DNA from 2 places in the Atlantibacter sp. genome. Region 2 is predicted to be linked to the other one. Evidence: predicted binding sites of a transcription regulator. Region 2 holds the regulator's gene; the other holds the start of a gene.
What was found. Region 2 encodes sigma-54, which starts transcription at its own class of promoters, with help from an activator protein. Its sites were predicted from a motif close to GTTGGCACANNTTTCGCTNT; they were not measured.

Region 1: the regulator sigma-54 is predicted to act here: its motif matches at 1,761-1,780, upstream of norV (anaerobic nitric oxide reductase flavorubredoxin).

What each region holds. Positions count from the first base shown of each region.
Region 1 covers NZ_DAMBQK010000003.1:142,976-147,242, forward strand. The annotation lists gene norW (NADH:flavorubredoxin reductase NorW) at 1-269, opposite strand, end outside; gene norV (anaerobic nitric oxide reductase flavorubredoxin) at 266-1,711, opposite strand; gene RT120_RS04615 (DMT family transporter) at 1,908-2,765, opposite strand; gene RT120_RS04620 (anion permease) at 2,922-4,267, opposite strand, start outside.
Region 2 covers NZ_DAMBQK010000017.1:8,487-12,753, reverse strand. The annotation lists gene rapZ (RNase adapter RapZ) at 1-673, opposite strand, end outside; gene ptsN (PTS IIA-like nitrogen regulatory protein PtsN) at 734-1,213, opposite strand; gene hpf (ribosome hibernation promoting factor) at 1,297-1,584, opposite strand; gene rpoN (RNA polymerase factor sigma-54) at 1,607-3,040, opposite strand; gene lptB (LPS export ABC transporter ATP-binding protein) at 3,207-3,932, opposite strand; gene lptA (lipopolysaccharide ABC transporter substrate-binding protein LptA) at 3,939-4,267, opposite strand, start outside.

The sequences.
Region 1 (4,267 bases), on a different contig from region 2:
AGACGGGCGGCGGCATCGATCTCTTTGATCCAGGTGTACGGGAACAGGCGCACGTTGTACTGCTCGGCGAACTCGCCCGCCGACTGGCGCGTCATCTCGTCAGCACGCTGGCGCAGGCTGATGACGTGGCTGAGATCGGGCTTGTTGTATTCGTCGATACTGTCGGCGGCAATCACGGTGATTGCCACCTGGCCGTCCTGTTTACGCAGATTTTTGACCAACTGCCGGGCCGCGAAGCCCGACCCGATAATCACAATCCCGTGGCTCATACCGCCTCCATTGCCAGCTCGTCGAACACGTCTTTACCCAGTGAACATTCCGGGCACAGGAAGTTATCTGGCACGTCGCTCCACGGCGTCCCCGGCTGGACATCCTGCATCGGTTCGCCAACGGCTGGATCGTAAATCCACTGGCAGACGCTGCACTGCATGCAGGGGCCGAGGTCGGCAGCGGCGGCGGCGCTGTTGTCATCATCCTGCTTCGGTTGCGCTTTCACCGTGGTTTCCGGCAGCGGTGCGAGCGCCCACTGGCGGGCAATGTCGCGGCCATGCTGACGGCACAGTTCCAGAGCATCGACATCCGGACGCCATTTGGCTTTCAGGCTCAGGGACATTTCGAAACCGGCATCCTGCAAGCGCGTAGACAGACGGTCCACCGCACCACCACTCCAGCCGTGAGAACCGAATGCGCTGGCGCGTTTATTACGGAAACGCAGACCGGTCATCTCTTCCACCAGACCGGCGATTTTCGGCATCATCACGTTGTTCATGGTGGAGGTGCCCACCAGCACGCCTTTTGAGCGAAATACGTTAGTCAGGATTTCGTTTTTATCGCTACGCGCCACGTTGAAAATTTTCACTGCCACCACCGGGTCAACTTCGTTGATGCCCTGGGCGATAGCGTCCGCCATCATGCGGGTGTTGTTAGACATGGTGTCATAGAAGAGGGTGATGCGGTCTTCCTGGTAATCCGCCGCCCATTTCAGGTACAGCTCGACGATTTGGGTCGGGTTTTCACGCCAGACCACGCCGTGGGACGTGGCGATCATATCCACTGGCAGGTTGAAGCCGAGGATTTCAGTGATTTTCGGCGTGACCAGACGGCTGAACGGCGTCAGGATGTTGGCGTAGTAGCGCTGGCACTGTTCGAACAGCTCAGTCTGATCCACTTCGTCGTTAAACAGGCGTTCGTCGCAGTAGTGCTGACCGAAGGCGTCGTTACTGAACAACACCGCATCGCCAGTCATATAGGTCATCATGCTGTCCGGCCAGTGCAGCATCGGGGTTTCAACGAAGATCAGCTGTTTGCCGTTGCCGATATCCAGGGAATCACCGGTTTTCACCACGTGGAAATTCCACTCCGGATGGTGGTGGTGCCCGTTAATGGAATCGATAGCGTTGGCGGTGCAGTAGATCGGGGTATCCGGGATCTGCATCATCAGCTCGGTCAGCGCCCCTGCGTGGTCTTCTTCCGCATGGTTGATGATGATGTAATCGATATCTGCCAGGTCAATTTCGCTGCGCAGGTTCTGCACGAACTCGCGGCTAAATTTGTGATCGACGGTATCGATCAGTACGTTTTTTTCTTCACGGATGAGATAGCTGTTGTAGCTGCTGCCACGCAGCGTTTTGTATTCGGTGCCGTGAAAATCGCGAACTTCCCAGTCACGCTGTCCAACCCAGGAAATGTTGTTCTTAACCAGAATAGCCATATCAACCTCTTGTGTTCATGAAATTAAATTCGAATGCGATATGACTCATATATCAAGTTGCATGCCAACTTTATAAGCACGTGATTTTAAATGTTTTATTTAATTTTATGATGATTAAAAATGTTAAAATGACTATCAGAGAGGCAGTCATTTTGACTAACTTTATTGTCAAAATGACTGTTTTCGGAAAGGACGTTTAGAGGCGGTTAATCATCCGCCAGCGGAACCAGATTTGGGCAAGCAGAATCAGAATCCCGCCGATAATTTTCTGCGTGGGTAAACGCTCGCCATACCAAATCCCGGCAGCGATAACGGTAAACAGCGGCTCCAGCACCATAATCAGGGCGGCGCTGGCGACGGCGGCGTATTTTTGCCCCTGAAGCTGCAACGCGAAACGCAGGCTGGTGGCGATAAAAATACTGGCCAGCACCCACAGCGCAATAGACAGGTCAAAGGGTTGGGTAATGTGCTCGAACCCGGCGGAAATACCCAGCCCAACAATACCGGTGATCATCAACTGCGCCGTAGTGAGTGGGATTAACGGCACCTCACGGGCGCAGCGGCTGGTGTAGCAAAACGAGATCGACTGCACCAGCGCCGTCAGTAAAAACCAACCCTGGCTGGGATGGAACGACACCGGGCTGTGCAGGCTTAGCAGCGCCAGCCCTATCGCTGCTACCGGCAGGCACTCCCAGTACGCCCGCGCCGGGCGCACCCGCATCATCACCCACGCTGTCAGTGGTACAAACAGCATCGCGAGGCTCATAATAAACGCCCCCTCGCCCAGCGACGGGGTACTGGATACCGAGTAGATCCACAGGCACATGGTGAGCGCCATCCATAATCCGCTGATCAGCACTTGTCGCCACTGGTGGCGCGGGATGTGCTGACCGCGACAAAACGGCAACAGCACCAGTGAGGCGAAGAAAAACCGCACGCCGAGAAACGCAAATACCGGCATTCCGGCAATCGCTTCTTTAGAAAAAATCCAGCCGCAGGCGGCAATAAGCGTGGTTAAGACTAAAAACAGATCGGCTTGCCGCTGCCGGTTCATGGGTCATGCTCCCTGGAATAAGTAAAGTAAGTCAAACAAGCTTTCGACTTTATAACATTCCGCTAACCTGAACCACTTCACGCAGGGGAAAAGATTGGGGGGTGGTAAAACGCAGAAAAAAGCGCCCCAACGAGGCGCTTATCAACAAAACGGATATTAGTTCCAGAGCGCCAGAATTGGCCAGCCGACCAGCATCAGCATTGAGATATAAATCACCCCAAAAATCGCGCCGAGCCGCCAGTAATCTTTGGATTTCACGTAGCCGCAGCCGTAAATGATCACGCCAGGGCCGGTGGCATACGGCGTCAGGCAGCCCATGATGCCGATAGACAGTACCAGCAGGATACACAGATGCTCCATTGGCACGCCGGGTATCCCTTTGCCCACCGCCAGGATCACCGGCAGCATGGTCGCGGTATGGGCTGACAGGCTGGCGAACAGGTAGTGCGCAAAGTAAAACACCAGAACCAGCGCAACCACCGTACCGGTGGGCGAAAACCCTTCCAGATGGGTGCTCATGGTTTTCGCAAACCAGTCGATAAAGCCGGAACGGGTCAGGCCGTTAGCCATCACCACCAGCGTCGCCAGGTTCACCAGGGTGTTCCAGGCGCTGTGGTATTTGGTGATCTCTTTCCACGGCACCACGTGCAGGGCCAGCATTAACGATACCGCCAGCAAGCCCACCGCCGTAGCATCGATAGCTTCACCGCCGAACACCCACAGCGCAAGGCTCAGTAATACCAGGCCAATCAGGGTGATCTCTTTCTGGGTCAACGCGCCCATCTCTTTCAGCGCGTCGCTGGCCCAACTGGAAACCTCCGCACTGTGAGTCACTTCCGGTTTATACAGCACATAAGACAGCCACGGGGCGACGATCAGCAGAATGATGCCCACCGGTAAGAAGCTCAAAAACCAGGTCAGCCAGCTAATCTGAATCCCGGCGATTTTACTGACGAACTCAAGACCCAGCACATTCGGCGCCGCGCCGGTAACGAACATTGAGGAGCTGAGGCTGGTACTGATCACCATCATCCACATCAGGTAGCCGCCGATGCGGCGCGATGACGGGTCGTTGGGATGGGAATTAAACAGCGGCGGCAGGTTTTTGATTACCGGGAATACGGTGCCGCCGGTGCGCGCGGTATTCGACGGGGTGAACGGTGCCAGCAGGATATCGATAATCACGATGGCATAGCCGAGCGTCAGGGTGCGTTTGCCCATAAACTTGACCATAAACAGCGCGATACGCCGCCCCAGACCGGTCACTTCATAGCCCAGCGCGAATATAAATGCCCCGAACACCAGCCACACCGTGGTGCTGGAAAACCCCGCCAGCCCCCACTTCAGCGCCTGCTTACCGGCGTCGAATTTCGGGTCGGCCAGTTCGCTGGCATCAAATAACAGGTAATCGCTGCCAATAACGCAAATCGTCACGGCGATAAAGCTGATCGCCGTCGCCGGGATAGGCTCGAGGATCATCCCGACAATCATTGCCACAAACA
Region 2 (4,267 bases):
AGCTGCGCGTCTGGTAGATAAAGTTATGCACCTCGGTGTGGCGGTCTAAAAACGCCGCGACCGGTTTATCCAGACCGGTCATCGGACGGAGTTTCGGGTCCCAGTGCGGGTTAGGCAAAAAGCGCACGTCAAACACGTAATCCGCATCGATAGGGATGCCGTGTTTAAAGCCAAAGGATTCGAACACCATGGTCAGTTCACGCTCGCGTTTACCCAACAGGCGGGTACGCAGCATTTCCGCCAGTTCGTGGACAGACATCTCAGAAGTATCGACGATCAAATCAGCGCGGGAACGCAGCGGCTCCAGCAGATCGCTTTCTTTGTCGATAGCGCTTTCCAGTGAGAGATTCTTGCTGGAAAGAGGATGCAGGCGACGGGTATCGCTGTAACGGCGGATCAGCGTATTGCGATCGGCATCGAGAAACAGCAACTGCGGCGAGAAGGTATCCGGCAGGTTGTTCATCGCCTGTTCGAAAATTTCCGGTGATTCCGGCATGTTGCGAACGTCAATGCTGACAGCGGCGGAAATATGATTATCCGAAAGCGTCCGGGCAAGATCGGGTAAGAGCACAACCGGCAGGTTGTCTACGCAATAGAACCCCATATCTTCCAGCGCACGCAACGCCACGGACTTTCCTGAGCCTGAGCGTCCGCTGACAATCATCAATACCATCTCGATTTCTCCCACACGGCGGGCTGCTTCGGTACAGCCAGGGTGACTTCCTCCACCCAATTATTCACTTTGGTTTTCATTGCTGCCTTCAGTAATGATCTGATACAGCTCTTCGTCGCTTTGCGCGGCACGCAGGCGGCGGCAAATCGTTTTGTCCGCCAGACGCTTCGCCACTAATGACAGGGTATGCAAATGCGTTTTAGTTTGATCTGCCGGGACCAGTAAGGCAAACAGCAGGTCTACGGGTTGGTTATCAATGGCATCGAATGCGATAGGCGTCTCAAGCTGCACAAACACGCCTACGGCGCGCAAGGTATCTTCTTCCAGTTTGCCGTGTGGAATGGCAATGCCGTTGCCGATACCGGTACTGCCCATACGTTCGCGGGTCAGGATCGCTTCAAATACCACTTGTGGCGGCAGGCTTAACTGTTTTGCGGCCAGTTCGCTGACGATTTCCAGAGCGCGTTTTTTGCTCTGGCAGTGAACACCGCTGCGGGTACATTCCTGGTTAAGGACACTGCTCAAATCATAAGTCATCATATTTTCACCTAAGCATTCTCAATGCCAACGGCTCGTCGTCAGTGACCACGAGCCGTTGAAACACCAGGTAAACGCCCGGACTCTTAATGTTGTTTTAGTTTATCTTTATGTTTAGTCAATTGACGCGCCAGTTTATCAATAAGCCCGTCGATGGCTGCATACATGTCTTGCCCTTCCGCACTGGCATGAATCTCCCCACCGTTCACATGCAGAGTCGCATCCGAAATGTGAGTGACCTTCTCCACTTTCAGCACAATATAGACCTGGTTTATCCTTTCAAAATACTGCTCCAGCTTGGCGAACTTCGTGTTCAAAAACTCGCGCAAAGATTCAGTGATTTCGACGTTATGTCCTGTGATGTTGAGCTGCATAGTGTCTTCCTTATCGGTTATGTCAGACCAGTTGTTTACGCTGGTTTGACGGCGGAATGGACAGAGACTCTCGATATTTGGCGACGGTACGGCGTGCCACCATGATACCTTGTTCAGACAGCATGGAGGTCAGTTTACTGTCGCTCAGGGGTTTTGCCGGATTCTCGCCGGCGATTAATTTCTTCACCAGAGCCCGAATAGCGGTGGAGGAGGCTTCGCCGCCGCCTTCAGTATTCACATGGCTGGAGAAGAAATACTTCAGTTCAAAAATGCCGCGCGGGCTATGCAAATATTTTTGGGTCGTGACGCGCGAAATCGTCGATTCGTGCATTTCGACGGCCTGGGCGATATCTGCCAGCACCATCGGTTTCATATGCTCTTCACCCTGTTCAAAAAACGCCTGCTGCTGTTCTACAATGCAGCGGCTAACACGTAACAGGGTGTCGTTGCGGCTTTCCAGGCTCTTAATCAACCAGCGTGCTTCCTGAAGGTTGCTGCGGATAAACTGGCCATCGGCGTCGTTGCGGGCGCTACTGCCCATCGAGGCATAATGCTGATTGATCTTTAAACGCGGAATACTGTCGGCATTGAGTTCTACCGTCCAGACGCCGTTGTGTTTGCGCACCAGCACATCCGGGATGACATATTCCGGCTCGCTGGTTTGAATCGACTGGCCCGGCCTGGGATCGAGGGACTGGATAAAATTGACCGCTTCTTTGAGGATGTCTTCTTTGAGCCGCGTCACGCGCATTAGCGTGCGGAAATCGTGATTCGCCAGCAGATCGAGATATTCGCTGACGATCAGCCGTGACTCTTCCAGCCAGGGGGTGTCTTTGGCATATTGCGAAAGCTGGATCAACAAGCAATCTCGCAAATCCCGCGCGGCGACGCCGACAGGATCAAAACGCTGGATGCGCTTCAGTACGGCTTCGACTTCTTCAATATCCGTTTCGTCATCCCCGACGCTTTCCAGAATATCTTCCAGCGACACGGTGAGATAGCCGGTGTCGTCCACGGCATCGACGATAGACGTGGCAATCGCGCGGTCGGTATCGGAAAAGGGGGTCAGTTCAACCTGCCACATCAGGTAATCCTGGAGTGACTGGGTGGTTTCGCCCTGATAGATGGGCAGTTCGTCATCCTGATAATCCACCCCGTTACCCGAAGGTGTGCCGGCGGTGTAGATTTCGTCCCAACTGGCGTCTAACGGCAGTTCGTCCGGCATCTCTTTCTGTTCAAGTGCGTCGGCGGTGTCCAGCGTTTCAGTATCACGGGCTTCCTGAGTGTCTATCTCATCATGAGAGTCGGTTTGCTCCAGCAACGGATTGCTGTCCAGCGCCTGTTGCAGCTCCTGCTGGAGTTCTAACGTAGACAGCTGCAACAAGCGGATCGCCTGTTGCAGTTGCGGCGTCATGGCAAGCTGTTGGCTTAGCCTCAGTTGCAAACCTTGCTTCATATTCAGAGCAACATTCCTCAGGTTTATACCCTAACTGTACAACCTCTCTGGCATCGAAAGCCGATGCAGGGAAGCGGCAAGGGGTACTTACGTCAATTATACCTGCACAGGCAGATTCTGAAGCTTCGTCAGGGAGCTTCAACCCTCTGTGATTTGCTCTACCGTATCAGAGTCTGAACTCTTCCCCAAGATACACACGTTTAACCTGTTCGTCTTGCAGGATTTGGTCAGGCGTACCGTGCGCAATCAGGTTGCCCTGGCTCACGATATAAGCGCGCTCGCAGACCGCCAGCGTTTCGCGGACGTTGTGGTCGGTGATCAGTACGCCGAGGCCGCTGTCGCGCAGGTGCTCAATAATACGTTTAATATCAATTACCGAGATGGGATCTACCCCAGCAAACGGCTCATCAAGCAGAATAAATTTGGGATTCGCCGCCAGCGCGCGGGCAATTTCAACGCGGCGACGTTCACCGCCGGACAGCGACTGACCGAGGCTATTACGCAAGTGGTCGATGTGGAACTCTTCCATCAACTCGACGGCGCGGTCTTCACGCTGTTCGTTGGTGAGATCGTCACGGATCTGCAACACCGCCATCAGGTTGTCATAAACGCTCAGGCGGCGAAAAATCGACGCTTCCTGCGGGAGGTAACCAATACCGCGACGGGCGCGGGCATGCAAAGGCAGCAGGCTGATGTCTTCATCATCAATGATGATATTCCCGGCATCGCGCGGGACAATTCCCACCACCATATAGAACGTCGTGGTCTTGCCCGCACCGTTCGGGCCGAGCAGACCCACAATTTCACCTGAATTCACCGTCAGGCTGACATCCTCGACGACGCGGCGGCCTTTATAGGCTTTGGCGAGGTTTTTCGCTGTTAATGTTGCCATAAAAAATTAGTTACTCTTGTTGGGCGCTGGCGCATTGGCGGCGGGTTTGTTCTTGTCCTGCAACTGCGACGGCACCAGCACGGTCGTCACGCGTTTGCCCTTATCGCTAAACGCCTGCATCTTCTGCTCTTTGACCAGGTAGGTGATTTTGTCGCCCTTGATGTTGCTGTCCAACTGCTCAAGGAAGGCATTGCCGGTCAGGGTCACAAAGTCATTTTGCAGTTCATAATGCATGGTATCGGCACGGCCTTTCACCGGTTTGCCGTTGTCCTGCATCTGGAAAAAGGTGGCGGGTTTACCGTAGCCGTCGATCACCTCTTTGCCGCTCTCGCCGC